DNA from 3 places in the Lentzea sp. NPDC051213 genome. Region 2 is predicted to be linked to each of the others. Evidence: riboswitches for the same ligand, from Rfam matches in the RefSeq annotation. Region 2 holds a riboswitch; each other region holds the start of a gene.
What was found. Region 2 has a riboswitch for cobalamin ahead of cobN (cobaltochelatase subunit CobN). Riboswitches for the same ligand answer to the same signal wherever they lie in the genome.
Positions count from the first base shown of each region.

Region 1: linked by a shared signal. The riboswitch ahead of ACIA8G_RS38430 (putative cobaltochelatase) and the one ahead of cobN (cobaltochelatase subunit CobN) in region 2 are both predicted to bind cobalamin.
Region 3: linked by a shared signal. The riboswitch ahead of metE (5-methyltetrahydropteroyltriglutamate--homocysteine S-methyltransferase) and the one ahead of cobN (cobaltochelatase subunit CobN) in region 2 are both predicted to bind cobalamin.

Region 1 covers NZ_JBITEX010000011.1:23,870-31,809, reverse strand. Annotated here, with positions in the region: gene ACIA8G_RS38445 (SAM-dependent methyltransferase) at 1-211, opposite strand, end outside; gene ACIA8G_RS38440 (cobyrinate a,c-diamide synthase) at 242-1,618, opposite strand; gene cobO (cob(I)yrinic acid a,c-diamide adenosyltransferase) at 1,615-2,229, opposite strand; gene ACIA8G_RS38430 (putative cobaltochelatase) at 2,242-4,143, opposite strand; cobalamin riboswitch at 4,181-4,317, opposite strand; gene ACIA8G_RS38425 (MFS transporter) at 4,334-5,473, opposite strand; gene ACIA8G_RS38420 (threonine aldolase family protein) at 5,446-6,405, opposite strand; gene ACIA8G_RS38415 (hypothetical protein) at 6,428-7,489, opposite strand; gene ACIA8G_RS38410 (8-amino-7-oxononanoate synthase) at 7,533-7,940, shown strand, end outside.
Region 2 covers NZ_JBITEX010000007.1:321,714-329,653, reverse strand. Annotated here, with positions in the region: gene cobN (cobaltochelatase subunit CobN) at 1-2,225, opposite strand, end outside; cobalamin riboswitch at 2,260-2,398, opposite strand; gene ACIA8G_RS30200 (hypothetical protein) at 2,407-3,645, shown strand; gene ACIA8G_RS30195 (precorrin-8X methylmutase) at 3,642-4,262, shown strand; gene ACIA8G_RS30190 (precorrin-2 C(20)-methyltransferase) at 4,259-5,710, shown strand; gene ACIA8G_RS30185 (cobalt-precorrin-6A reductase) at 5,682-6,383, opposite strand; gene cobM (precorrin-4 C(11)-methyltransferase) at 6,380-7,120, opposite strand; gene cbiE (precorrin-6y C5,15-methyltransferase (decarboxylating) subunit CbiE) at 7,117-7,940, opposite strand, start outside.
Region 3 covers NZ_JBITEX010000001.1:771,883-779,822, forward strand. Annotated here, with positions in the region: gene metE (5-methyltetrahydropteroyltriglutamate--homocysteine S-methyltransferase) at 1-1,608, opposite strand, end outside; cobalamin riboswitch at 1,716-1,917, opposite strand; gene ACIA8G_RS03500 (TetR/AcrR family transcriptional regulator) at 1,916-2,476, opposite strand; gene ACIA8G_RS03505 (enoyl-CoA hydratase/isomerase family protein) at 2,556-3,296, shown strand; gene ACIA8G_RS03510 (AMP-binding protein) at 3,289-4,665, shown strand; gene ACIA8G_RS03515 (acyl-CoA thioesterase) at 4,662-5,051, shown strand; gene ACIA8G_RS03520 (amidohydrolase) at 5,048-6,610, shown strand; gene ACIA8G_RS03525 (hypothetical protein) at 6,607-7,200, shown strand; gene ACIA8G_RS03530 (trypsin-like serine peptidase) at 7,197-7,940, opposite strand, start outside.

The DNA of each region.
Region 1 (7,940 bases), on a different contig from region 2:
ACATGTCCGTGATCTCCTCGGGCGTCACGCGCGAGAAGTCGACCAGTTCGGCGTCGGCGCGCGCGTGGTCGCGGACGCACTCGGCGTCCACCGCACTGGGAGCCCAGATCACGACGTCGGCTTCCGCGATGCGGCGCGCGCCTCGGAGAGTGATGAGGTCGGCGGCACCGGGACCGGCGCCGACGAAGGAGACCCGACCGGTCGTCGTCACGACAGCTCCACAGGGGTTTCGGCGAGAGGCTTAGGCGAAGACCGTACCGTCTGCCACTCCTGCCACGAACGGGTGGCAGGCCCGCACGAACCGGGCTACGGCTTCCGGATCACCGGCCGGGTGCGTGTGGAGGTACGACGCGTGCACGCCACCGACCACGAAACCCTCGGCGACAGGCCGGGAATCGACGCCGCGCCAGTGCCACGCGGGCGGGGTCGAGTGCGGTGTGGACAGCTGCGTGCGGTGGAACTCGTGGCCGGTCACGCGACTGCCGGGCGGGTGCAGCGGCGAACCCGTGGACGCCACGGCGTCCCGGTAGCCCAAGGTCAACTTCGGGGTCATGGACCCGTCTGCGTCGAGCACGCCGCACATCGGATGCCCGTCGAGCGACCGCGCCAGGTACAGCAACCCACCGCACTCGGCGTGGACCGGCGCACCCGATCGAGCGAACCGACTGACGGCCTCGCGCAACTTCACGTTGGCCGACAGGGCTTCCGCGTGCTGTTCGGGGAAACCTCCCGGCAACACCAGACCGGCGGTGCCTTCCGGAAGATCTTCGTCGCGCAACGGATCGACGACCGCCACGGCCGCGCCCGCTGCTTTGAGCACCTCGACGTGCTCGGCGTAGCCGAACGTGAAAGCCGCTCCGCCCGCGATGGCGACCAGTGGCTCACCGGCGACCCGCTCGACCTGCGGTTCCCACGCGGCGACCGCCATCGCCGGCACCGACGACGCCAGCGCCCGCACCGCGTCGAGATCGACGTGTTTGGCCACCGCGGCGGCGATCGCGTCGACCGCGGCGACCGCCTCTGAGCCGTGCTCGGCCGCCGTCACGAGCCCCAAATGCCGTGAGGGCAACGAAAACTGAGTGTCCCTCGGCAACACGCCGAGCACGTCGAGGCCCACCTCGTCGCACGCGGACCGCAGCACCTGCTCGTGGCGTTCCGAGCCGACCTGGTTGAGGATCACGCCGCCGAGCCGGACCGTCGGGTCGTAGCCGCGGAAACCGTGCAGCAGCGCGGCGAGTGATCGACTTTGCCCGCGTGCGTCCACGACGAACAGCACGGGCGCGTTGATCAGCTTGGCGACGTGCGCGGTCGAGCCGACCCCCGCGGTGTCCACCCGGCCGTCGAACAGGCCCATCACGCCCTCGACGACCGCGATGTCGCAGCCCTTCGAGCCGTGCGCGAAGAGGCCGGGGATCCGCTCCTCGCCGACGAGCACCGGGTCGAGGTTGCGCCCCGGCCTGTTCGTGGCGAGCGAGTGGTAGCCGGGGTCGATGTAGTCGGGGCCGACCTTGAACGGCGCGACCCGCGACCCGGCCCGGCGCAACGCGGCCATGAGGCCCGTCGCGACCGTGGTCTTGCCGCTGCCCGAGGCGGGGGCCGCGACGACCAGCCGATTCACCACTCGATCCCCCGCTGTCCCTTCTGGCCGGCGTCCATCGGGTGCTTGACCTTGGTCATCTCCACCACGAGGTCGGCTGCGTCGATCAACTTCTCCGGCGCGTACCGGCCGGTGATCACCACGTGCTGGTGGCCGGGGCGGTCGGCGAGCGTCTGGACGACCTCGTCCACGTCGATCCAGCCCCAGTGCAGCGGGTAGGTGAACTCGTCGAGCACGTAGAAGCCGTGACGTTCGGACCGGAGCCGGCGCTGGATCTCGTGCCAGCCTTCGAGTGCGGCCGCGGCGTGGTCGTCCTCGGTGCCCTGCTTGCGTGACCAGGACCAGCCCTCGCCCATCTTGTGCCACTCGACGGCGCCGCCCTCGCCGGTCTCCTCGTGCAGCCGGCCGAGCGCCTTGAACGCGGACTCCTCGCCCACCTTCCACTTGGCGGACTTCACGAACTGGAACACGCCGATGTCCCAGCCCTGGTTCCAGCCGCGCAGCGCCATGCCGAACGCGGACGTCGACTTCCCCTTCATCTCACCGGTGTGCAGCATCAGCAACGGCCGGTTGCGGCGCTGCCGGGTGGTCAGGCCGTCCTTCGGCACCTCGGTGGGTTGTCCCTGTGGCACTGGGGTTTCTCCTTAAGCCGCGCGGACCACGCCAGCGAGGTGGTCGGCGCTGAGCTGGTCGAGCCGGACGCAGGTGCCCTGGAGCGCCTCGGCGATCTTCTGCGCGAGGCCGAGCCGGATGTGGCCCTGTTCGCAGTCCACGACCACGACCGCGGTCTGCTCGAGCAGGCCCGCCGCCTTGATCGCGTCCTTCATCGGGTCGCCGCCGAGGCCGCTCGAGGTGGCGCGGCCGTCCGTCAGCAGCACCACGAGCGGGCGCTTCTGCGGGTCGCGCAGCCGTTCGATCTCCAGCACCCGGTGCGCCTTGAGCAGCCCGTCCGCGAGCGGCGTCCTGCCACCGGTGCGCATCTTCTTGAGGCGCGTCGCGGCCGCGTCCACGGACGTCGTCGGGGGCAGGGCGACCTCGGCGGTCTGGCCGCGGAACGTCACCACGCCCACCTTGTCGCGCCGCTGGTAGGCGTCGCGCAGCAACGAGACGACCGCGCCGCTGACGGCCGACATCCGCTGCCGCGCGGCCATCGAGCCGGAGGCGTCGACGACGAACAGGATGAGGTTCGATTCCTTGCCCTCGCGGACCGCCCTGCGGAGGTCGGCGCCGGTGAGGACGAGCCCGGGACCGCTGCGGCCACGTGCGTTCTGGTGCGGTGCCGCGTTCGTCAGCGTGTCGACGAGGTGCAGCCCGTTGCCGTCCACTTTGGAGGAACGGACGATCCGGCCGGTGCGGGCGCGGGCCCTGGAACGCTTGCCCGGCGCGCCTTCCCCGACACCGGGGACCTCCAGCAGCCGCGCCTTGAACGCGGGCGCGGGTTCCGGCGCGGGCCGGTCGTTGGGCGCGTTCCCGTTGCCCGCCGGGCCTTCCTGCGGTTCGGGCAGCTCGCCACCACCGGGACCGTCGTCGTCCGGTCCCTCTGGCTCTTCGGCGTGCTCGGCGGCCTGGCGCATCGCGTCCTCGAGCTGCTGCTCCTCGATACCCGGCTCGTCGAACGGGTCACGCCGCCGCCGGTGCGGCAGCGCGAGCCGGACCCCGACCTCGACGTCCGACTCCTCGACCTGCTCGCTGCCCCGCCACGCGGCGTGCGCGGTGGCGGCACGGGCGACCACGAGGTCCGCGCGCATGCCGTCGACCTCGAAAGCCGCGCAGACAGCGGCGATCCGGCGCAGCTCACTGTCCGGAAGGGACACCGCCTTGAGGTTCTCCCGCGCGGTGGTGATCTGCTGCTTGAGCTTGGCGTCCTCCGCCGCCCACTGCCCGGCGAACGTCACGGGGTCGGCCTCGTAGGCGAGCCGGCGCCTGATCACCTCGGTGCGGATGTGCACGTCCCGCGCGGCCTTGACCGCCACGGTCAGCCCGAACCGGTCGAGCAGCTGCGGCCGCAGCTCGCCCTCCTCCGGGTTCATCGTGCCGACCAGCAGGAACTGCGACGGGTGCGACACCGAGACGCCTTCGCGCTCGACGTGTGCGCGCCCCATCGCGGCGGCGTCGAGCAGCAGGTCGACCAGGTGGTCGTGCAGCAGGTTGACCTCGTCGACGTAGAGCACGCCCCGGTGCGCGGCGGCGAGCAGTCCCGGTTGGAACGCCCGCACGCCCTCGGTCAGCGCCTTCTCCAGGTCGAGCGACCCCACCAGCCGGTCCTCGGTGGCGCCGACGGGCAGCTCGATCAGCCTCGCGGGCCGCCGTTCGATCCGTTCGTGCGGCGCGTCCGGGCAGTCGGTGGTGCCGGGCGCGCACCCGAAGCGACAGCCTTCGGAGACTTGGAGTTCCGGCAGCAGCGCGGCCAGGGCACGCACGATCGTCGACTTCGCGGTCCCCTTCTCGCCGCGCACGAGTACGCCGCCGATGCCGGGATGCACGGCGTTCAGCAAGAGGGCCAGCCGGAGGTCGTCGTGACCGACGACAGCCGAAAAGGGGAACATGCTCGGCGAAGTCCTTCCTCGGGTGTCCACGCCCGCGGTCGGTGATCAAGAGGGGGACGAGTTCCTGACTCCCGGTTTCTCCAGATCCGGTCACAGTCGCGGGACGGCGCCGGATTCGCACCGGCTTCCTCGTACACCCCTCACAGCCCCGGCATCGTCGCATTTCGCCGGGGACGGACCAACCCCGCAGTCAGGTGGCCTTCACGACAGAGCGCTCCGCCGACGCGCTGACCCCGATGATCACCAGCGTGATCACGACCCCGATGAGGATCGCGGTCGACGCACCGGACAGCTCCAGCGCCACCGCCGAGATCGACGCGGACCCGCCGTACCCGATCCCGGCGAAGGCGTACATGACCGAGTACGCGGCCGCGTGAGCGTGCGTCGGCAGGCGTTCACGCAGGGAGAGGCTCCGCGACACCATCGCCCCTGCCTGGAACAACCCCGCGAACAGCAGACCGACGGTGATGCCCGGCAGACCTGGCAGGAAGACCGTGATGCCGATGCACAGCGCCATGCCGACGAGCAGCACCAGGCTGTGCAGCCGCACCGACCCAGGCCAGGTGCGCAGGCCGTAGATCAGCGCGCCGGCCGCGCAGGCGAGCGCGAACCAGGTGAGCATCGGCCCCGACCAGCCGTAGGCGATGCCCCGTTCCTCGAGCAGCGCGGGCAGCATCAGCTCGGTCGCCGCGAACAGCGCGTTCGACGCCGAGCTGGTGAGGAAGATCGGCCACGCGGCGAGCAGTGACCGGCTGATCGGCGCGGTGACGCGTTCGGGTTCCGGCAGCCACCCCAGTGTCACTGCCGCCACCAGCAGGAACGCGGCCGCCACCAGCATCGGGGCGCCGGGGTGGATCAGGAACGACAGCGCCGCGGCCAGCGCGGGTGCCGCCGCCCACACGATCTGCGACAGCACGGCCTCGGCGCTCAGCGCCCGTGCGACCTTCTCCTCCCGCACGAGCGAGGTCAGCATCGCGCGGGTGCCGCCGGGCGCGGCCGCCGGTGCGGCTCCGGCGAGGAACACCAGCGCGAGCAGCACCACCCCGTCGGCGAACGGCGTCGCGGCGAACGCGAGTGCGCCGACGACCAGACCCGCCGGCAGCTGGCGGCGGGAGCGGCCCAGCCGGGCGCCGAGCACGGAGGCGCCCACGATCTCGCCGATCACGTACACCGCGGTCGCGATCGCGCCGAACGAGAAGCCGCCGGTGCCCGCTCGCCCTAGGAACACCAGCGAGATCGGTGCCATCGCGACGGGCAGGCGGCTGCCGACCGCGACCAGGCCCCAGAGCCAGAGCTGCCGGGTCACAGCAGGCCGGTGAAGTGCTGCCAAGCCTCCCGGACCTCCTCGCCCGTCCACTCCAGCGCCGGACCGGCAACAGTGACCTCGGTCTTGGCCAGCCGCCCATCCCGCCAGAACTTCCCGAGGAACTTCCCGCTCAGCTCAGTCAGCCGAGCCGGGTCACCCGGCAGGTGCAGCGAGAACTGGTGCGTGTGCGGCTCCGGCTGCCCCATCGCCTCCGCCACGACCTTGGCGTGCGCCACGTAGGAACCCAACCGAGGCAGCACGGTGTCCAGGCCGTGCAGCGCGGAGAGCGCGGCGGGCCACTGCTGGAACAGCATGCCGCCGTACCGGTGCCGCCAGACCCGCGCCTGGTCGACGAAGTCCTGGGTGCCAGCCAAAGCCGCCCCCGAGATGCCTTCCAAAGACTTGTAGAACGACACGTAGACCGAGTCGAACAGCCCGGCGATCTCCTCCAGCGGCTTGCCCAGCCCGTACGTGCTCTCCCACAACCGCGCGCCGTCGAGGTGCACGACCGCGTCCCGTTCGCGGGCGGCGTCGACGACCGAGGTGAGCTCGTCCCGGGTCGGCAGGATGAAGCCGGCCTCGCGGTCGGGTACCTCGACCAGCAGCGTGCCGAACGGCTCGGGGCAGGTGGCCACCTCGTCGTTGCCGACCTTGATCGGGCGAAGACCGGACAGCACGGTCAGCGCGTCGTCCTCGTGGGTGATCGGGTGCGCCTGCGGGTGCATCGCCACGATCGGGTTGTGCGTGCGGTCGGCCCAGCACTTGAGCGCGATCTGCTGCGCCATCGTCCCCGTCGGCACGAACAACGCCGCCTCGGTGCCCAGCAGCTGCGCTACCCGCGTCTCCAGCGCGCCTACCGGGCCGCCGTCGCCGTAGCGGTCCGGATCCACGTCCGGGACCGGGCCGAGCGTCTCTAGCAGCGTCCTCTTGGTGACTCCGGAGAGCTGACGGTTCATCACCCAGGCATCAAACCTCAGGTCAACGACTCACGGCCACCGACTTAGGCGCGCGGAACGACAGGAGGTTCAGCCACTCGGGAACTCCACCGTCCAACCGCAACGACGGCTCGTGCGTGGCGACGGTCCGCAGCACCACCGCTGCTTCCAGCCGCGCCAGCCCGGCGCCGAGACAGAAGTGGCGCCCGTACCCGAACGCCAGGTGCCGAGGGTCGTTCTCCTTGCCGCTCAACAACAACACGAGCTCAGCACCGGCAGGCACCCGCACGCCGGACAGCACGACCTCACGGGCCGTGAGGCGCCGCCAGGTCACCACGGGCGTCTCCGTCCGCAGCACGTCCTCCACGAACGACTCCGCCACGCCAGGCGCAGGCAGAGAAGACCACAACGAACGGTCCTGCAACGCACGCCGCAACGCCGTGGACAACAACTGAGTCGTCGTCTCCTGACCGGCGATCAGCAGGAAGTAGCAAAGGCCGGCGGAGTCCTCAGCGGAGACACCGGCATCGGCCAACGCGCAGAACAGCTCTCCGTCCCGCGCGTGGTAGCGCTTGATCAGCCACTGGTGGAAATCGCCGACGTCGTCGACGAGCTCCATCTGCCGCTCGACGGAGATGTCTCCCCAGAAGAACTCCAGCGACCCGGTGCTCCACCGCTTCAACGTCGGGATGTCGACGTTCTCCAGCCCCAGCAGGTCCATCAGCACGATCGCCGGCAGGTCCCACGCGAGCGAGCGCACGAGATCCGTGCCACCAAGGCGTTCCAAAACGAGGGAACGGATGCGAGGCTCCGCAGCGGCGACGCGGGCCGGCGTGAAGAACGACGCCACCAGGCGGCGCAGGCCGGCGTGCGACTCCGAACCGTTGTTCGCGAGCGTCGGCGGCAGCGAGAAGCGGGCCCTCACCAGGGCGCGCAGGGCAGCGGGCGCCACCGGGGTGACGGCGGTCAGTGCGTTGTCAGGCAGAAAAGTCAGCGGATCGGCGAGGACCGCGCGCACGTCGTCGTAGTCCGACACCACCCAGCGGCCGTCGCAGAACTGCACCGGTGAGGTGAGTTCGGCGCGCGTGAAGGTGAACAGGTCCACGAGCGGCACGCTAGTCGGCGGATGGGAGACTCAGTCGGTGACCGTGAGCACAACTGAGGCGATTTCCAGTGGTGGTGAGTCGACGTTCGACTGGATCGACGTCCGCGCTGAGGCGCGCGCCAAGGCGGGTCTGACCCGGCGACTGCGCCCGCGCACCGCCGACTCCACGGACCTCGACCTCGCCAGCAACGACTACCTCGGGCTCGCGAAGGACAAGCGCGTCGCGGGTGCCGCGGCGGCCGCCACGCTGAAGTGGGGCGCGGGCTCCACGGGGTCACGCCTGGTCACGGGCTCGACGGAGCTGCACGCCGAGCTGGAGTACGAGCTCGCGAACTTCTGCGGCAGCCAGTCGGCGCTGGTGTTCTCCAGCGGCTACGCGGCGAACCTGGGCGCTCTCACGGCGCTCACCGGACCCGGCACGGCGATCGTCGCCGACCAGCACATCCACGCC
Region 2 (7,940 bases):
TTCTGCACGTCAACGGATTCGTGCAGGGTCTTGGCGACTTCGGCGTCCCAGCCGGCGTCTTCCATGGCCTGGACGAGACCGCGCGCCTCTTCCTCGATGGCGTCGGTGTCTTCGCGCGACGTGGTCGTGAGCCCCAGCGCTTCCCGCAGGCCGGGCAGCGCGGCGACCTGGCCGCCCCACATCTGCCGTGCCTGCAGCATCGCGAGCACGAGGTTGACGCGCACGCTGCCGGTCGGTGCCTCGCCCAGGATGTGCAGGCCGTCGCGGATCTGGACGTCCTTGACCTCGCACAGCCAGCCGTCGACGTGCAGGATGAACTCGTCGAACTCCGCCTCGTGCGGCCGGTCCTCGAGACCGAGGTCGTGGTCGAGCTTCGCGGCCTGGATCAACGTCCAGATCTGCGCGCGGGCCGCCGGCAGCTTGGCCGGGTCCATCGCGGAGATGTTGCCGTACTCGTCGAGCAGTTGCTCCAGCCGCGCGATGTCGCCGTAGCTGTCCGCGCGGGCCATCGGCGGCACCAGGTGGTCGACCAGCGTGGCGTGCGCGCGGCGCTTGGCCTGCGTGCCCTCACCGGGGTCGTTGACGAGGAACGGGTAGACCAGCGGCAGATCGCCGAGCGCGGCGTCCGTGCCGCAGGATGCCGACATGCCAACGGTCTTGCCGGGCAACCACTCCAGGTTGCCGTGCTTGCCGACGTGCACGACCGCGTCCGCGCCGAACTGGGCCTCGATCCACCGGTACGCCGCGAGGTAGTGGTGCGACGGCGGCAGGTCGGGGTCGTGGTAGATCGCGATCGGGTTCTCGCCGAACCCGCGCGGCGGCTGCACGATGACGACGACGTTGCCCGACTGCAGCGCCGCCAGCACGATCTCGCCGTCCTTGGACTTCGAGTGGTCGACGAACAACGAGCCGGGCGCGTCACCCCAGTGTTCCTGCATCGACTCGCGGAAGTCGTCGGGCAGCGTCTCGTAGAACTCCCGGTAGTCCGCCGCCGCGATGCGCACGGGGTTGCTCTCGAACTGCTCCTGCGTCAGCCAGTCCGCGTCCTGGCCACCGGCCGCGATCAGCGCGTGGATCAACGCGTCGCCGTTCAACTCCTCGACGCCCGGCAGCTCGGTGCCGATGTCGTAGCCGTGCTCCTGCATGGCTTTCAGCAGCCGCACGGTCGACGCGGGCGTGTCGAGCCCGACCGCGTTGCCGATGCGGGAGTGCTTCGTCGGGTACGCCGACAGCATCACCGCGATCTTGCGCTCGCCGACCGGGATGTGCCGCAACCTTGCGTGCCGGACCGCGATGCCGGCGACGCGCAGCGCCCGTTCGGGATCGGCGACGTACACGGTGAGCCCGTCCTCGTCGATCTCCTTGAACGAGAACGGAACCGTGATGATCCGGCCGTCGAACTCGGGGATCGCGACCTGGGTCGCGGTGTCCAAAGGAGACAGTCCGTCGTCGTTCTCGTCCCACGACGCGCGGCTCGACGTCAGGCACAACCCCTGCAGGATCGGCACATCGAGCGCGGCCAGCGCACCGACGTCCCACGCGTCGTCGTCACCACCGGCAGACGCCTTCGCCGGATTCGTGCCACCGGCCGCGAGCACCGTCACGACCAGCGCGTCGGCCTGGCGCAGGGTGTCCAGCAGCTCGGGCTCGGCCGTGCGCAGCGACGAGCAGAAAACCGGCAGAGCCTTGCCGCCCTTGGCCTCGATCGCGTCGCACAGCGCGTGCACGAACGCCGTGTTCCCCGCAACGTGGTGCGCGCGGTAGTAGAGCACCGCGACCGTCGGGCCCTGCTGCGTGCTTTCCCGTTCCAGCACACCCCACGTGGGGGTGGCCGCGGGCGGCGCGAACCCGTGCCCGGTCAGCAGGATCGTGTCCTCGAGGAACTTGTGCAGCTCGGTGAGGTTCGCCGGCCCACCGTGCGCGAGGTAGAGGTGCGCCTCCGCGCAGACACCGCCAGGCACCGTGGACAGCTCCATCAACGCGGCGTCCGGCTGCTGCTCACCACCGAGCACGACCACCGGCAGCCCGCTGGCGAGCAACCAGTCCAGCCCTTCCTCCCACATCCGGCGTCCGCCGAGAATGCGCACCACCACGAGGCTGACCCCGTCGACCAGGGCCGGCAGATCGTCGGTGGTGAGTCGCGCGGGGTTGCCGAGCCGGTACTCGGCGCCACAGGCGCGCGCAGACAGCAGATCGGTGTCAGAGGTCGACAGCAGCAGGATCACGCAGGCTCCATCCCTCGTGGGGTCCTCGCCCCAGGTTGCGGGCAACGGGCGAAGCGGAGTTCCTGACTCCCAGCGGATTTGTTCGCTGGTCACAGTGGCGGGACCGCGCCGGATTCACACCGGCTTCCTCCTGCGCTTCGTCGTTCGGGCTCACCCTAACCGGCGGGTTACAGTCCGACCTATGCGTACTCACCCGGATGCCTGCCCAGGCGCCGTCGAGCTGCACCCCGCGGCCGACGGCGGCCTCGCGCGCATCCGGGTGCCGGGCGGCACGCTGTCGGCCGCGCAGTGGGACGTCGTGCGGGTGGCGGCGCTGGAGCTGGGATCCGGGTCGGTGGAGCTGACCTCGCGGGCGAACCTCCAGATCAGGGGCCTCGCGGACGGCGTGGAGCTGGGTGCGCGGCTGCGCGCCGCCGGGCTGCTGCCTTCCGATTCGCACGAGCGCATCCGCAACATCATCGCGGCGCCGTTGGAGGACAACCAGGCGCTGGTCGACGCGCTGGATCTGGCGTTGTGCGCGGATCCGGCGCTGGCGTCGCTGCCAGGGCGTTTCCTGGTCACGGTCGGGGCTGCGGTGAGTGGGCTGGGCGGTGACTTCGGCCTGGTCAGCGCTCCCGTGGGCGGGCTCGGCCCGGTCGACGACACGCTGAGCAGCCACAACGCCGCCCCAACCGAAACCGTCCTCCTCCTCGCAGGCCAGGACACCGGCATCCGAGTCACCGACCCGGTCGACGCCGTCATCGTGGCCGCCCGCCTCTTCCAGCAGCTCCGCGGCACCGCCTGGCGCCTGTCCGAAGTGGACGACGCTGTGCGGAAGATCACCGAACACTTCGGCGCCTCGAACGCCCCCAGAATCACTCCCGCTGTAACCCCGGTCACTCCCTCACCGGTGACCCCAGGCGTACCGCTGGGCCGCCTCGACGCCCACCGACTCCCCGGCATCCCGGTCCGCCTGACACCGTGGCGCAGCCTCGTCGTGCCGCCGGGCACCGACACCACCGGCCTGATCACCGACCCGGCCTCCCCGTGGCACGGCGTCAGCGCCTGCACCGGCCGCCCCGGCTGCGCGAACTCGCTCTCCGACGTACGGGCAGACGCGCGCGCATGGGTCGATGCACCACACCACACACACGCACCCGGCCGGGTACCCCCAATTTCGATCCTAGCCACCAGGCCCGACACCCCCGGCCTGACCACCAGCCCCGACACCCCCGGCCTGACCACCAGCCCCGACGCCCCCGGCCTGACCACCAGGCCCGACGCCCCAGGCCTAGCCAGGCCCGACACCCCCGGCCAGGTGCACTGGTCAGGATGTGCACGCCGCTGCGGCCGCCCCGCCGGCGATGTGATCGAGTTCGTCGCGACCGGCGACGGCTACCGCCGCATTACCGGCTCAGCCGGTGACGAGGAGATCGGGTGACGCAGTACATCAAGGACGGCGCGGAGATCTACCGCCGGTCCTTCGCCACCATTCGCGCGGAATCGGACCTCACCAGGTTCCCCGAGGACGTCGCCAGGGTCGTCGTGCGGATGATCCACTCGTGTGGGATGACCGACCTCCCGCAGGACATCGCCTACTCCCCCGACGTCGTGCGGAACGCCCGGCAAGCACTCCGAGACGGCGCCCCGATCCTGTGCGACGCCAACATGGTCGCGTCCGGCGTCACCCGCCGCCGGCTGCCGAAGGACAACGAGGTCCTCTGCTACCTGCAGGACCCGCGCACACCTGAACTGGCACAACGCATCGGCAACACCCGCAGCGCCGCCGCCCTTGAACTCCTCACGGACCGCTTCGGCGGCGCGGTGATCGCGATCGGCAACGCCCCGACCGCCCTGTTCCACCTGATCGACCTCATCAACGCCGGTGCCCCGCGACCAGCGGCGGTGCTCGGCATCCCGGTCGGTTTCATCGGCGCGCAAGAGTCGAAAGAAGCTTTGGCCGCAACGGATCTGGAGCACCTGGTGGTGCGCGGACGCCGGGGCGGCAGCGCCATGACGGCGGCAGCCATCAACGCGATCGCGAGCGAGGAAGAATGACGGGCAAGCTCTACGGCGTCGGCCTGGGTCCTGGCGACCCGGAACTCGTGACGGTCAAGGCCGCGCGGCTCATCACCGCGGCGGACGTGGTCGCGTTCCACAGCGCCCGGCACGGCCGCAGCGTCGCGAAGACCATTGCGCAGCCGTACTTCCGCGAGGGCCAGATCCAGGAGCAGCTGGTCTACCCGGTCACGACCGAGGACACCGACGACTACCAGGGCGAGATCGACCAGTTCTACGAGGAGGCCGCCGCCCGCCTCGCCGCGCACCTCGACGCCGGCCGCGACGTCGTGGTGCTCGCCGCGGGAGACCCGTTCTTCTACGGCTCCTACATGCACATGCACAAACGCCTCGCCGACCGCTACGAGTGGGAGGTCGTGCCGGGCGTGACGTCCGTGAGCGGCGCGAGTGCCGTCCTGGGCACGCCGCTCGTCGAACGCGACGAGGTCCTCACGATCCTGCCCGGCACCCTGCCGCCCGAGGAGCTCGCGGCGCGCCTCGCCGACACCGACTCGGCCGCGATCCTCAAGCTGGGCCGCACTTTCGGCAACGTGCGGCACGCGCTGGAGGAGTCCGGCCGGCTCGACGGCGCCTGGTACGTCGAACGCGCCACCACCGGCCGCCAGCGCACGGAGAAGCTCGCCGACGTCGACCCCGACTCGGTCCCGTACTTCTCGCTGGCCCTGCTCCCCAGCCACTCCAAGCCCGCCAAACCCAAGGGCGAGGTCGTGGTCATCGGCCTCGGACCGGGCGCGAAGGCCTGGCTCACCCCCGAAGCCCGGCAGGAACTCGAAGCCGCCGACGAGCTCGTCGGCTACACCACCTACCTCAACCGCGTCCCGCAGCGCCCCGGCCAGATACGCCACGCCTCCCACAACCAGGTCGAGTCGGAACGCGCCGCGTTCGCCCTGGACCTGGCCCGCAAGGGCGCGCGCGTCGCGGTCGTGTCGTCCGGCGATCCGGGTGTCTTCGCCATGGCCACGGCCGTGCTGGAGGTCGCCGCCGAGCACCAGGACGTGCCGGTGCGGATCATCCCCGGGGTGACCGCGGCGAACGCCGTCGCCGCCAAGGCCGGAGCCCCGCTCGGCCACGATTACGCGGTGATCTCACTCAGCGACCGGCTCAAGCCGTGGGACGTCATCGCCGAACGCCTCGAGGCCACCGCCAAGGCCGACCTGGTGATCGCGATCTACAATCCGGCCTCGAAGGCGCGCACGCACCAGGTCGCGGACATGCGGGAAGTGTTGCTGCAGCACCGTTCCGCAGACACACCGATCGTCGTCGGACGCGATGTCGGCGGCCCCGAGGAAGAGATCCGCGTGCTCACGCTCGGCGCCCTCGACCCGGCGACCATCGACATGCGCTGCCTGCTGATCATCGGCTCGTCGCAGACCGTGGCGACGCCGGCCGGGGTGGTCTTCACGCCCCGGCGGTACCCAACCAGCTGACGGCCTCGTCCACGGTGGCCACCGTTTCCGCGGGTGGAAGCGGTGGCCGCCGCACGATCACGACCGGTATCCCGAGCTGACGCGCGGCCTCCAGCTTGGCCGACGTCATGGCACCGCCGCTGTCCTTGGTGACCAGCACGTCGATCCGGCGCGACCGCATCAGCTCCAGCTCACCGTCCACTGTGAACGGACCGCGCGACAGCAGCACCTCGATCCGCGCGGGCATCGGCGGCTCCGGCGGCTCGACCATCCGCGCCAGGAACCACTGCGGGCACCCCGCGAACTCCGCCAGGTCCTGCCGCCCGGTCGTGAGGAAGACCCGCGAGCCAGGAAGCGAAAGCGCCGCCTCGGCAACGCTGTCGACCCAGGTCCACCCGTCCTGCGGCTCGAAGCCCGGCCTGCGCAGGATCAGGAACGACACGCCGACCCGTTGGCACGCCTCGAAAGCGTTCGCGGTGATCTGGCGCGCGAACGGATGCGTGGCGTCGACCACGGCGTGGATGTCGTTGTCCCGCAACCACTGCGCGAGCCCGTCCACCCCGCCGAACCCGCCGACCCGCACCTCGCCGACTGGCAGCGCCGGATTGCTGACCCGCCCCGCCAACGAAGAAATCGCGGGAACCCTCCGAGCCAGTTCCCGAGCCTCCCCGGTGCCGCCGAGGATCAGGATCATCGGATTCGGGTCGCCGAGTAGAGATGGCTGTCCGGGAACTGCGTCGCCCCCAGCACCTGCCCCACGATGATCACCGCGGTCCGCTTGATCCCGGCCGCCCGGACCTGCGCCGCGATGTCGTCCAACGTCCCGCGCAGCACCACTTCGTCCGCTCGCGACGCGTAGGCCACCACCGCGACCGGGCAGTCCGCACCGTAGTTCGGCACCAGCTCCGCGACGACCTCGCCGATCCGCTGCACCGCCAGGTGCAGCACCAACGTCGCGTGACTGCGCCCCAGCGTGTCGAGGTCCTCCCCGGCAGGCATCGGCGTGGCCTGCTTCGAGGTCCGGGTCAAGATCACGGTCTGCCCCACCCCCGGCACCGTCAGCTCGCGCTGCAACGACGCCGCCGCGGCCGCGAACGCCGGCACCCCCGGCGTCACGTCGTAGGCGATCCCCAACGCGTCCAGCCGCCGCATCTGCTCGGCCATCGCGCTGAACACCGCCGGATCCCCGGAGTGCAGCCGCGCCACGTCAAGCCCCTGCTCAGCGGCGGCGGCAAGCTCCGCGACGATCTCGTCCAGCGTCAACGACGCCGTGTCGACCTTGCGCGCGCCCTCCGGACAGAAGTCCAGCAGCTCCACCGGCACCAACGCCCCGGCGTACAGGCACACCGGCGAAGCGGCGATCAGATCCCGCCCCCGCACCGTGATCAGGTCGGCCGCGCCGGGCCCCGCACCGATGAAATGCACGGTCACCTGGTCACACTCCACGTCGTCACCGGCAGGTGCGGCCGCCACCCGGTGAACCCGCCGACGGCCGAACCGCGGTTCACCGCGATCCGCACCAGATCACCACCGACCTTCGCGTACCACTGCGCCACCACGGCCTCGGACTCCAGCGTCACCGCGTTCACCACGAGCCGCCCGCCGGAAGGCAACGCGTCCCAGCAGCTCTGCACCACCCCCGGCACCGTCAGCCCGCCACCGATGAAGATCGCGTCCGGCGTCTCCAGCCCCGCCAGCGCCTCCGGCGCCCGCCCGGTCCTGACCTCGATCCCCGGCACGCCGAGCGCGGCGGCGTTGCGCCCGATCCGTTCGGCCCGCTCGGCGGACTGCTCGACCGCGATCGCCCGGCACGACGGATGCGTCCGCGCCCACTCGATCGCGATGGACCCCGCCCCCGCGCCGACGTCCCACAACAACTGCCCCGGCAGCGGCGCCAGCGTCGACACCGAGAGCGCCCGCACCTCACGCTTGGTCAACTGCCCGTCGGACTCGTACGCGTCGTCCGGCAGCCCCGGCGCCCGCGAGAAGGCGCTCCCGCCGTACTCGATCGCGATGACGCTCAACGGATCCGAGACCTGCCCCGACCACTGGTAGACCCGCTCGTCCGGCCCGCCCAGCTGCTCCAGCACGGTGACCGGCCCGGCCAGCGCGGCAACGGTCGCAGGATCACCGCCCAGCACCAGCACCCGCCGCCCCGGCGTCAACGCGGCCCGCAGCAGGTCCGGCGACCGCCCGACCAGCGACACGACCTCGACCTCGTTCAACGCCCACCCGAGCCGCGCCGCCGCCA
Region 3 (7,940 bases), on a different contig from region 2:
CGGCTTGGCCGTCAGCGACTGCGCGTAGGTGCTCCACGGCACCGTCATCGGCTTCGGCCGTGACACGTCACCGTGGATGATCGGCGGCCGCACGCACCGCGAGCCGTAGGACTGCACCCAGCCGAACTGCGTGCTGGCGAAGCCGTCCAGGTGTTCGGCGAAGTACTGGACCATGTCGTTGCGCTCGGGCTCGCCGTGCACCAGCACGTCCAGGCCGATGTCCTCCTGCAGATCGATCACGCGAGCGATCTCGTCCCGCATCCGCTGCACGTACTCGTCCTCGGTGATCTCCCCGCTGCGCACGGCCGCGCGCGCCTTGCGGATGTCGCCGGTCTGCGGGAACGAGCCGATCGTCGTGGTCGCGAGCGGCGGCAGGCCGAGCCGGGCCTGCTGGGCGGCGGCACGGTCCTCGTACGGCGCACGGGAACGGTGCTCCGGCCGCAACGACTCGATGCGCGCCCGCACGTGGTCATCACGCCGTGGCGACGGCACGGTTCGTTTGGCCTCATCGGCCCACGCGCCGTCCGCGCCGTTGCGCAGCGCCTTACCGAGCAGCACGACCTCGCGGACCTTCTGCCGTGCGAAGGCCAGTCGTGCCTGCACGTCCGGCTCGAGATTCTCGGCGTCCAGGTCGTACGGCACGTGCAGCAGCGTGGACGAGGTCGACACGACGACCTCGCGCGCGGAACCCAGCAGGGACGCGGCCTTCGCCAGTGCCGCGTGCAGGTCGGTGCGCCAGACGTTGCGACCGTCGACGAGACCGGCCACCAACGTCTTGTCGCGCAACGCGGGCACGGCGACCGAGGTGTCCGGCGCGCTGACCAGGTCGATGCCGATCGCCTCGACCTGCGACTCGGCCAGGATCGGCAGCGCCGGGCCCAGATCGCCGTAGTAGCCGGTCACCAGCAGCTTCGGCCGGCCGGGCAGGCCGCTCAACGTGCGATACGTGCGGCGCAACGCGTTGAGCTCGGCCGGTGTGCGGTCGGCGGCGAACGCCGGTTCGTCGAGCTGCACCCACTCCACGCCCTCGGCACGCAGCCGGCCGAGGAGCTCGGTGTAGGCCTCCAGCAGCCGGTCCAGCAGCGCCAGCGGTTCGAAACCGGCCTGGGCCGGCTTGGCCAGCAGCAGGAACGTCACCGGGCCGAGCAGCACCGGCCGGGTCGTGACGCCGAGCTCGCGGGCCTCGCGGTACTCCGCGATCGGCTTGTCGCCGGCCAGCCGGAACTCCGTGTCCGGTCCCAGTTCCGGCACCAGGTAGTGGTAGTTCGTGTCGAACCACTTGGTCAGCTCGAGCGCGGTGGCGCCGTCACGGCCCCGCGCGGCGGCGAAGTAGGTGTCCAGTTCGGACAGTCCAAGGTCGCGGAACCGTTGCGGGATGGCGTCGAACAGGAACGCCGTGTCGAGCACCTGGTCGTAGAACGAGAACGTGTTGCCCGGCACCGAGTCCAGTTCGGACAGCTCGGTCCAGGTGTCGGCGCGGAGTCGCCGCGCGGTCCGCCGCAGGGCGGCTTCGTCGATCTTGCCGGCCCAGTACTGCTCGACCGCGCGTTTCAGCTCGCGCTTCGGGCCGATGCGGGGATAACCGAAAACAGTGCTGCCAATGGTCACAGGCTCTCTCCTCGCGAGCGTGCGGAAGCACCGGAGACACGCGCGCAGGGCAGCACAGAAGCTGCGCCCGTTGGCCCGCCCGAGAGGCTCCGGAGCACCGCGCACCTGGTGGCGCGCGGACCGGCGGCAGGTCTTCGGACTCGTGGGCGCAGATCTTGTCCCTACCGGCCGTCGCTTCCCAGATCTGGCAGACCCAGTGCGTATGACGGCTTTCGTTCCCACTCACCGCTGCGGGGCAGTCCCGGATTCGCACCGGGTTCCCTTTTGCTCCACCGGACGAACCGGTGAACCGCTGGCAGGACCGAGACTAGCGGGCCGCACCGAGCATGCCCAGCGCCATGCCCGCGTATTGCATGGTGAGATCACTCAACTTGACCGGCCCTGCAGGCGAATACCAGCGCGATACGCCGCTGCACATCTCCAGCAGGGCCAGGCGGGCGACGTTCGGTTCCGCGACCGTCAGCTGTCGCGCCTTGATCCCCTCGCTGATCGCGTCCTGCCAGAACTGCTCGTACCGGTCGCGCAAGGCGACGATCTCCGCGCGGCGTTCCCCGGTCAGGGCACGCATCTCACCGTCCACGACGAGGGTTTCGCGCGGCTTCTCGGCGTGCGCCTGGACGTGCATCCGCACCAGCGCGATCAGTCGCTCACGTGGATCGCCGGTGATCTGCTCGGCCGCGGCGATCAACGCGGTGAGGCTGGCGCGCATGATCGCGGCGAGCAGGTCTTCCTTGGTGCCCATGTAGTGGTAGAGCGTCGCCGACGAGAGGCCGGCGGCCTGGGCGAGGTCGCGGATGCCGGTGCCGTGGAACCCGCGCTCGGCGAACAACGCCACCGCCGCCTCGCGGACCCGTTCCTCAGTCGACATCACTCGCCCTCTCCCTTGACCGGCACGGTAGCGCGACCTTACCGTCGGACTCAATCGATCGATCGATCGAAGGGGAGAGATGACCGTCGACTACTCGTGTGCCGAGGGCATCGCGCAGGTGCACCTGAACCGCCCGGAACGGCTGAACGCCGTGGTACCGGCGCTGGTGGAGGACCTGCTGGGTGCGTTCGCCGCCGCCCGGCTCGACGAGGCGCGGGTGGTGGTGCTGGCGGGACGCGGCAGGGCGTTCTGCGCCGGGCACGACCTGAAGGAGCCGGTGCCGGCCGAGACGGTCACGCAGACACGGGCCAGGCTGGACCGCATCCAGGACGTCACGCGCGCGATCCGCGCGTTTCCCGGTGTGGTGATCGCCGCGGTGCACGGGTACGCGCTCGGTGCGGGCTGCGAGTTCGCGCTCGGGTGCGATCTGGTGGTGGCGCACGAGGACGCGCGCTTCGGGTTCCCCGAGGTCAGCGTCGGGCTGAGCGTCACCGGCGGGATCTCGGGCCTGCTGCCGCGGATGGTCGGGTTGCCGCGCGCCAAGGAACTGCTCCTGCTGGGCGAGCGGATTCCCGCTGCCCGCGCCTGCGAGTTGGGACTGGTCAACCGGGTCAGCTCCGACCACGAAAAGACCGCGCTGGAACTGGCCGGGTACATCGCCGCGCAGCCGCCGGTCGCGGTGTCGCTGGCCAAACGGGTGCTGGATCTCGGTGCGGACTCGTCGCTCGAGGCTGCCCTGGAGACCGAGGTCGACCACGCGATCCTGACCAGCCTGTCCGGTGAGGGTGACGCGCCGCGAGAGGGGTTCGGCCGTGGCTGACCTGATCACCGCGCTGAAATCCGCTGCCGCGCGCTGGCCGAAGCGGCTCGCCTGGACGTTCGATCCGGGCGGCTCGTTCACGTTCGCCGAGATCGATGCGCTGTCCGACGGGTACGCGCAGGCGTTGCGGGACAAGGGGATCCGGGCGGGCGACCGGGTCGGTCTGATGCTGCGGAACGTGCCGGAGTTCCCGCTGGTCTGGTTCGCGCTGATCAAGCTCGGCGCCACGACCGTGCCGGTCAACGTCAAGTACCGCTCGGTCGACGCCGAGCACGTGCTGTCGACCTCCGAAGCGGTCGCCGTGGTGAGCACGGAGGAGTTCGGGCCGTTGCTCGACGGCCGGGTCGTGCACCACGTCGAGGATCTCAAGCCGGTCGACGGGTTCGTGCAGGAACCGGTGTCCGCGCCGGTGAACCTGCAGTTCACCTCGGGCACCACGGGCAAGCCCAAGGCGTGCGTGCTGTCGCACTCCTACTGGATGACGCTCGGCGGCAGCCTCGTCGAGGAGTTTCCCCGGCTGAGCTCCGACGACGTGATGCTGACCGCGCAACCGTTCTACTACATCGATCCACAGTGGAACGTCGTCGCGGCGCTGCTCGCCGGTGCACATCTCGTTGTGCTGGACGGCTTTCACCCGTCGACGTTCTGGGAGAAGGTCCGCGAGCACCGCGTCACCTACTTCTACTGCCTCGGCGCGATGCCGACGTTGTTGCTGCGGATGCCACCCGACCCGCTGGATCGCTCGCACCAGGTGCGGGTCGTGCAGGCCTCCGCGATCCCGCCTGCACTGCACGCTGAACTGGAAGAACGCTGGGGCGTGGGCTGGTTCGAGGCGTACGGCATGACCGAGACCGGCGCTGACCTGCGGATCACCGCGGACGACCACGACCGGTTCGTCGGCACCGGGTGCCTTGGGCGTCCCGCGGCACATCGCGAGGCGAAGATCGTCGACGGCGAGTTGTGGCTGCGCGGCCCCGGCATGATGGACGGCTACCTCGGGCAGCCTTCGCCTTTTCTGGACGGCTGGTTCCGCACCGGCGACCTGGCGCGGATCGAGGACGGCCGGGTCTACCACCTGGGCCGGATCAAGGACATGATCCGGCGCAGCGGCGAGAACGTGGCCGCGCACGAGGTCGAGGAAGTGCTGATGAGCCATCCCGAGGTGCGGCTCGCGGCCGTGGTCGGCGTGCCGGACGAGATCCGCGGCGAGGAGGTCAAGGCGTTCGTCGTGGGCTCCGTGTCGCCGGACGAGCTGGCCTCCTTCTGCGCGGAACGGCTGGCGTCGTTCAAGGTGCCGCGGTTCTGGGAGTTCCGGGACGACCTGCCGCGCACCCCGTCCGAGCGCGTCGCGAAGGAGCAACTGCGGTGAGCTTCCGCTGGGACAGCCCGGTCTTCTTCGACGAACTCGATCTCAACGGCACCCTGCACAACTCACGCTTCGCCGTGCACGTTGAGCGCGCGCAGTCGGCGTTGTTCGAGGACCTGGGCCTCGGGTGGTCGTCGTACGCCGACCGCGACCCCGACCTGAACTACGTGGTGCGCGAACTGCACGTGGAGTTCCACGCCGCGTTCACCGCACCCGGCCCGCTGCCGGTGGAGATCACCGCCGACCACCTCGGCACCACCAGCGCGCGGTACGGCTTCCGGTGCGGCCACTACGCCTCGGGCTACCGGGTGATCGTGAAGGTCGACGCCGACGGCCGTCCGGCGCCGTGGAGCGACTGGTACCGCAAGGCGTTCGAGGAGCTCGCATGATCAAGGCGGATCTGCTGCTGACGAACGCGGAGTTCGTGACCCTCGACGGCCCGGCCTCCGCGCTGGCCGTGCTGGGCGACCGAATCGTGGCGCTGGAAGAGGTTCCGGCCCGCGAGGTCGTCGACCTGGGCGGCGCGGTCGTCACCCCGGGATTCCACGACGCCCACAACCACATGGCGTGGTTCGGCCTCACGCTGTCCGAAGTGGACTGCCGGGTCTCCGGCCTGGACGAGCTGTACGCGGCGGTCGAAGCCGCCCCGGAAGGCGAGTGGGTCGTCGGTTTCGGCTACGACCAGAACAAGTGCGGCGGCCACCCGACCCGTGAGGGCTTGGACCGCGTCGCCCGCGGCCGCAAGGTGTGGATCAAGCACACGTCCGGCCACATGTGCGTGGTCAACTCGCCCGTGCTGGAGGCGTTGGGGATCTCGGAGAAGGCGGTCGAAGTCTCCGGCGGCCTGGTCGTCACGGACGCGGCCGGCCGCCCGACCGGCCTGCTCCAGGAACAGGCCCAGCAGCTGGTGAACCCGCTCGTGCTCCCGTACCCGGTGGACACGCTGGTCGACGCGATCGACCGCGCCGGCCGGGTGTACCTGGCCGAGGGCGTCACGAGCTGCGTCGAGGCGGGCATCGGCGGCGGCTGGATCGGCAAGTCCCCGGTCGAGCTGGAGGCCTATCATCGAGCCCGAGACCAGGGCAAACTGCACGTCCGCGTCGAACTGATGATCGCCGCCGACGCCCTGCACCCGGTAACGGAACTGGGACTGGGCCTGGATCTCGGCGTGCGCACCGGCTTCGGTGACGACTGGCTCCGCATCGGCCCGACCAAGATCTTCTCCGACGGCTCCCTGATCGGCCACACGGCCGCGATGTGCCACGACTTCGCCGACACCCCGGGCAACCACGGCTACCTCCAGGGCGAGGCGGCCGACCTGCGCGACACGATCATCGCCGCCCACCGCGGCGGCTGGCGCGTGGCCACGCACGCCATCGGTGACGCCGCCATCGACCTCGTCCTGGACGCCTACGCCGAGGCCCAGCGCCTGGACCCGCGCCCGGACGTGCGGCACCGCGTCGAACACTTCGGCGTGGCCCGCCCGGACCAGGTGACGCGAGCCGTGGAACTGGGCGTGATCGCCGTGCCCCAGGGCCGTTTCGTCAACGAGATCGGCGACGGCATGCTCCGCGCCCTGGGCCCGGACCGCACGAAGTGGGCCTACCGCCAGCGTTCCCTGCTCGACGCGGGCATGATCGTCCCCGGCAGCTCGGACCGCCCGGTGGTCACCGGAGCCCCGCTGCTGGGCATGCACGACATGGTCAACCAGCGGACGTCGTCCGGCGCGCCGTTCAACCCGGCAGAAGCGGTGAGCGGGCTGGAAGCCTTGCGCGCCTTCACCTACGGCTCGGCCTATGCCTGCAAACAGGAACACCTCAAAGGCACCTTGAGCCCGGGGAAGCTGGCCGACCTCGTCGTGCTGTCCGGCAACCCGGCCACAGTCGCGCCAGAGCGCATCAAGGACATCGAGGTGCTCCGAACCATGGTGGGGGGACAGTTCCGGTGAAGCTCGTGCCCGCTTCGTCGTTGACCTCGGGTGAACTCACCCAGGTGCAGCAGATCTACTTCGACGGCTTCGAACCGCACCTGCGCGCGTCGTTCGGCAACCTGCTCGCCGACACGGCACTCGTGCTGATGGACTCCAGGCCGCTGGGCCTCGCGGTGCTGCGGCCGCTCGGCGACACCGGCTGGGTCTACCTGCGTTACTTCACCGTGGGGGAGAAGGGCCGCGGTCTCGGCGAACAGTTGTGGACGCACCTGCGGGTGGCGATGACCGGCGCCGGTTACACGCGCATCGTCTACGACGTCGAGGACCCGGCTCAGCATGGCATCGACCCGGCGGAGGAGTCGATCCGGCGGCGGCGCATCGCGTTCTACCGGCGGCTCGGCGCGACCCTGCTGGCGGTCAACGGGTACCTGCCGCCGCAGGGGTCGGCCGGGTACCCGATGTTGCTGATGGCCGCCGACTACGTGGAGTCCACGCCGTCGGCGGCCGAGGATCTGGAACGCATCACGCTGGCCGTGTACGAGCACCGGTACGGGATGGCGGCCACAGATCCTGTGGTGGAACGGACTTTGCGGTTGAGCGGCTGTTAGGCCAGGTTCTTCACCGTGTCGTAGAGGTTCTTGGCGCCGTCACCGAAGTACGGGCCGTAGATCTGGGTGCGGTCGTTGCCCACGTGATACGAGTTGACGCTGACCGTGTACCCCCAGCTCTGGTTGAAGTCCGCGAGCCACGCCCCACCGCTCGCGCCCTCGTGCATGTTGCACGGCAGCCGCAGATCACCGGGACGGGACACCCATCCGTCGCAGTTGATCAGGTCCTGGCCGTTGAAGCCGGGGTTGGCCGGGAAGCCGAAGTGCCACACGTACGGGGTGCCCGGGCCGTTGAAGCGGATGCCCTGGCTGCCGGTGACGTCGGCGAGTTTGCGGCCGTTCAGCGGGTGCATGACGGCGGCGCCGATGTCGTAGGAGTTGTTGCTGTCGTTGATCCAGCCGTTGAGCGAGAACAGTTGCCGCGCGGACCAGGTGCCGGCAGGGCGGTCGTTGAAGTAGTAGTCGGGCACGAAGGTCCAGTTGCGGGCCCAGGCGCCGCCGCGGCCGCCGTGCACGCAGTGGCCCGCGGTGAAGACGGTGTTGCGGGCCGCGCTGTTGACGACGACGCCGGAGCACTCCCAGAAGCCGTTGTTCTCGAAGAACACCTTGCCGTTGGTCATCGACACCCAGTCGTGACGGCGCGGCCACGACGAGCCCCATTGGCCCGCCATGGTGCTGAGTTTCTCCTCCGGCGCCACCTTGGGCGCGGTGCCGGGGACGGACAGCCTGCCCAGGACGGA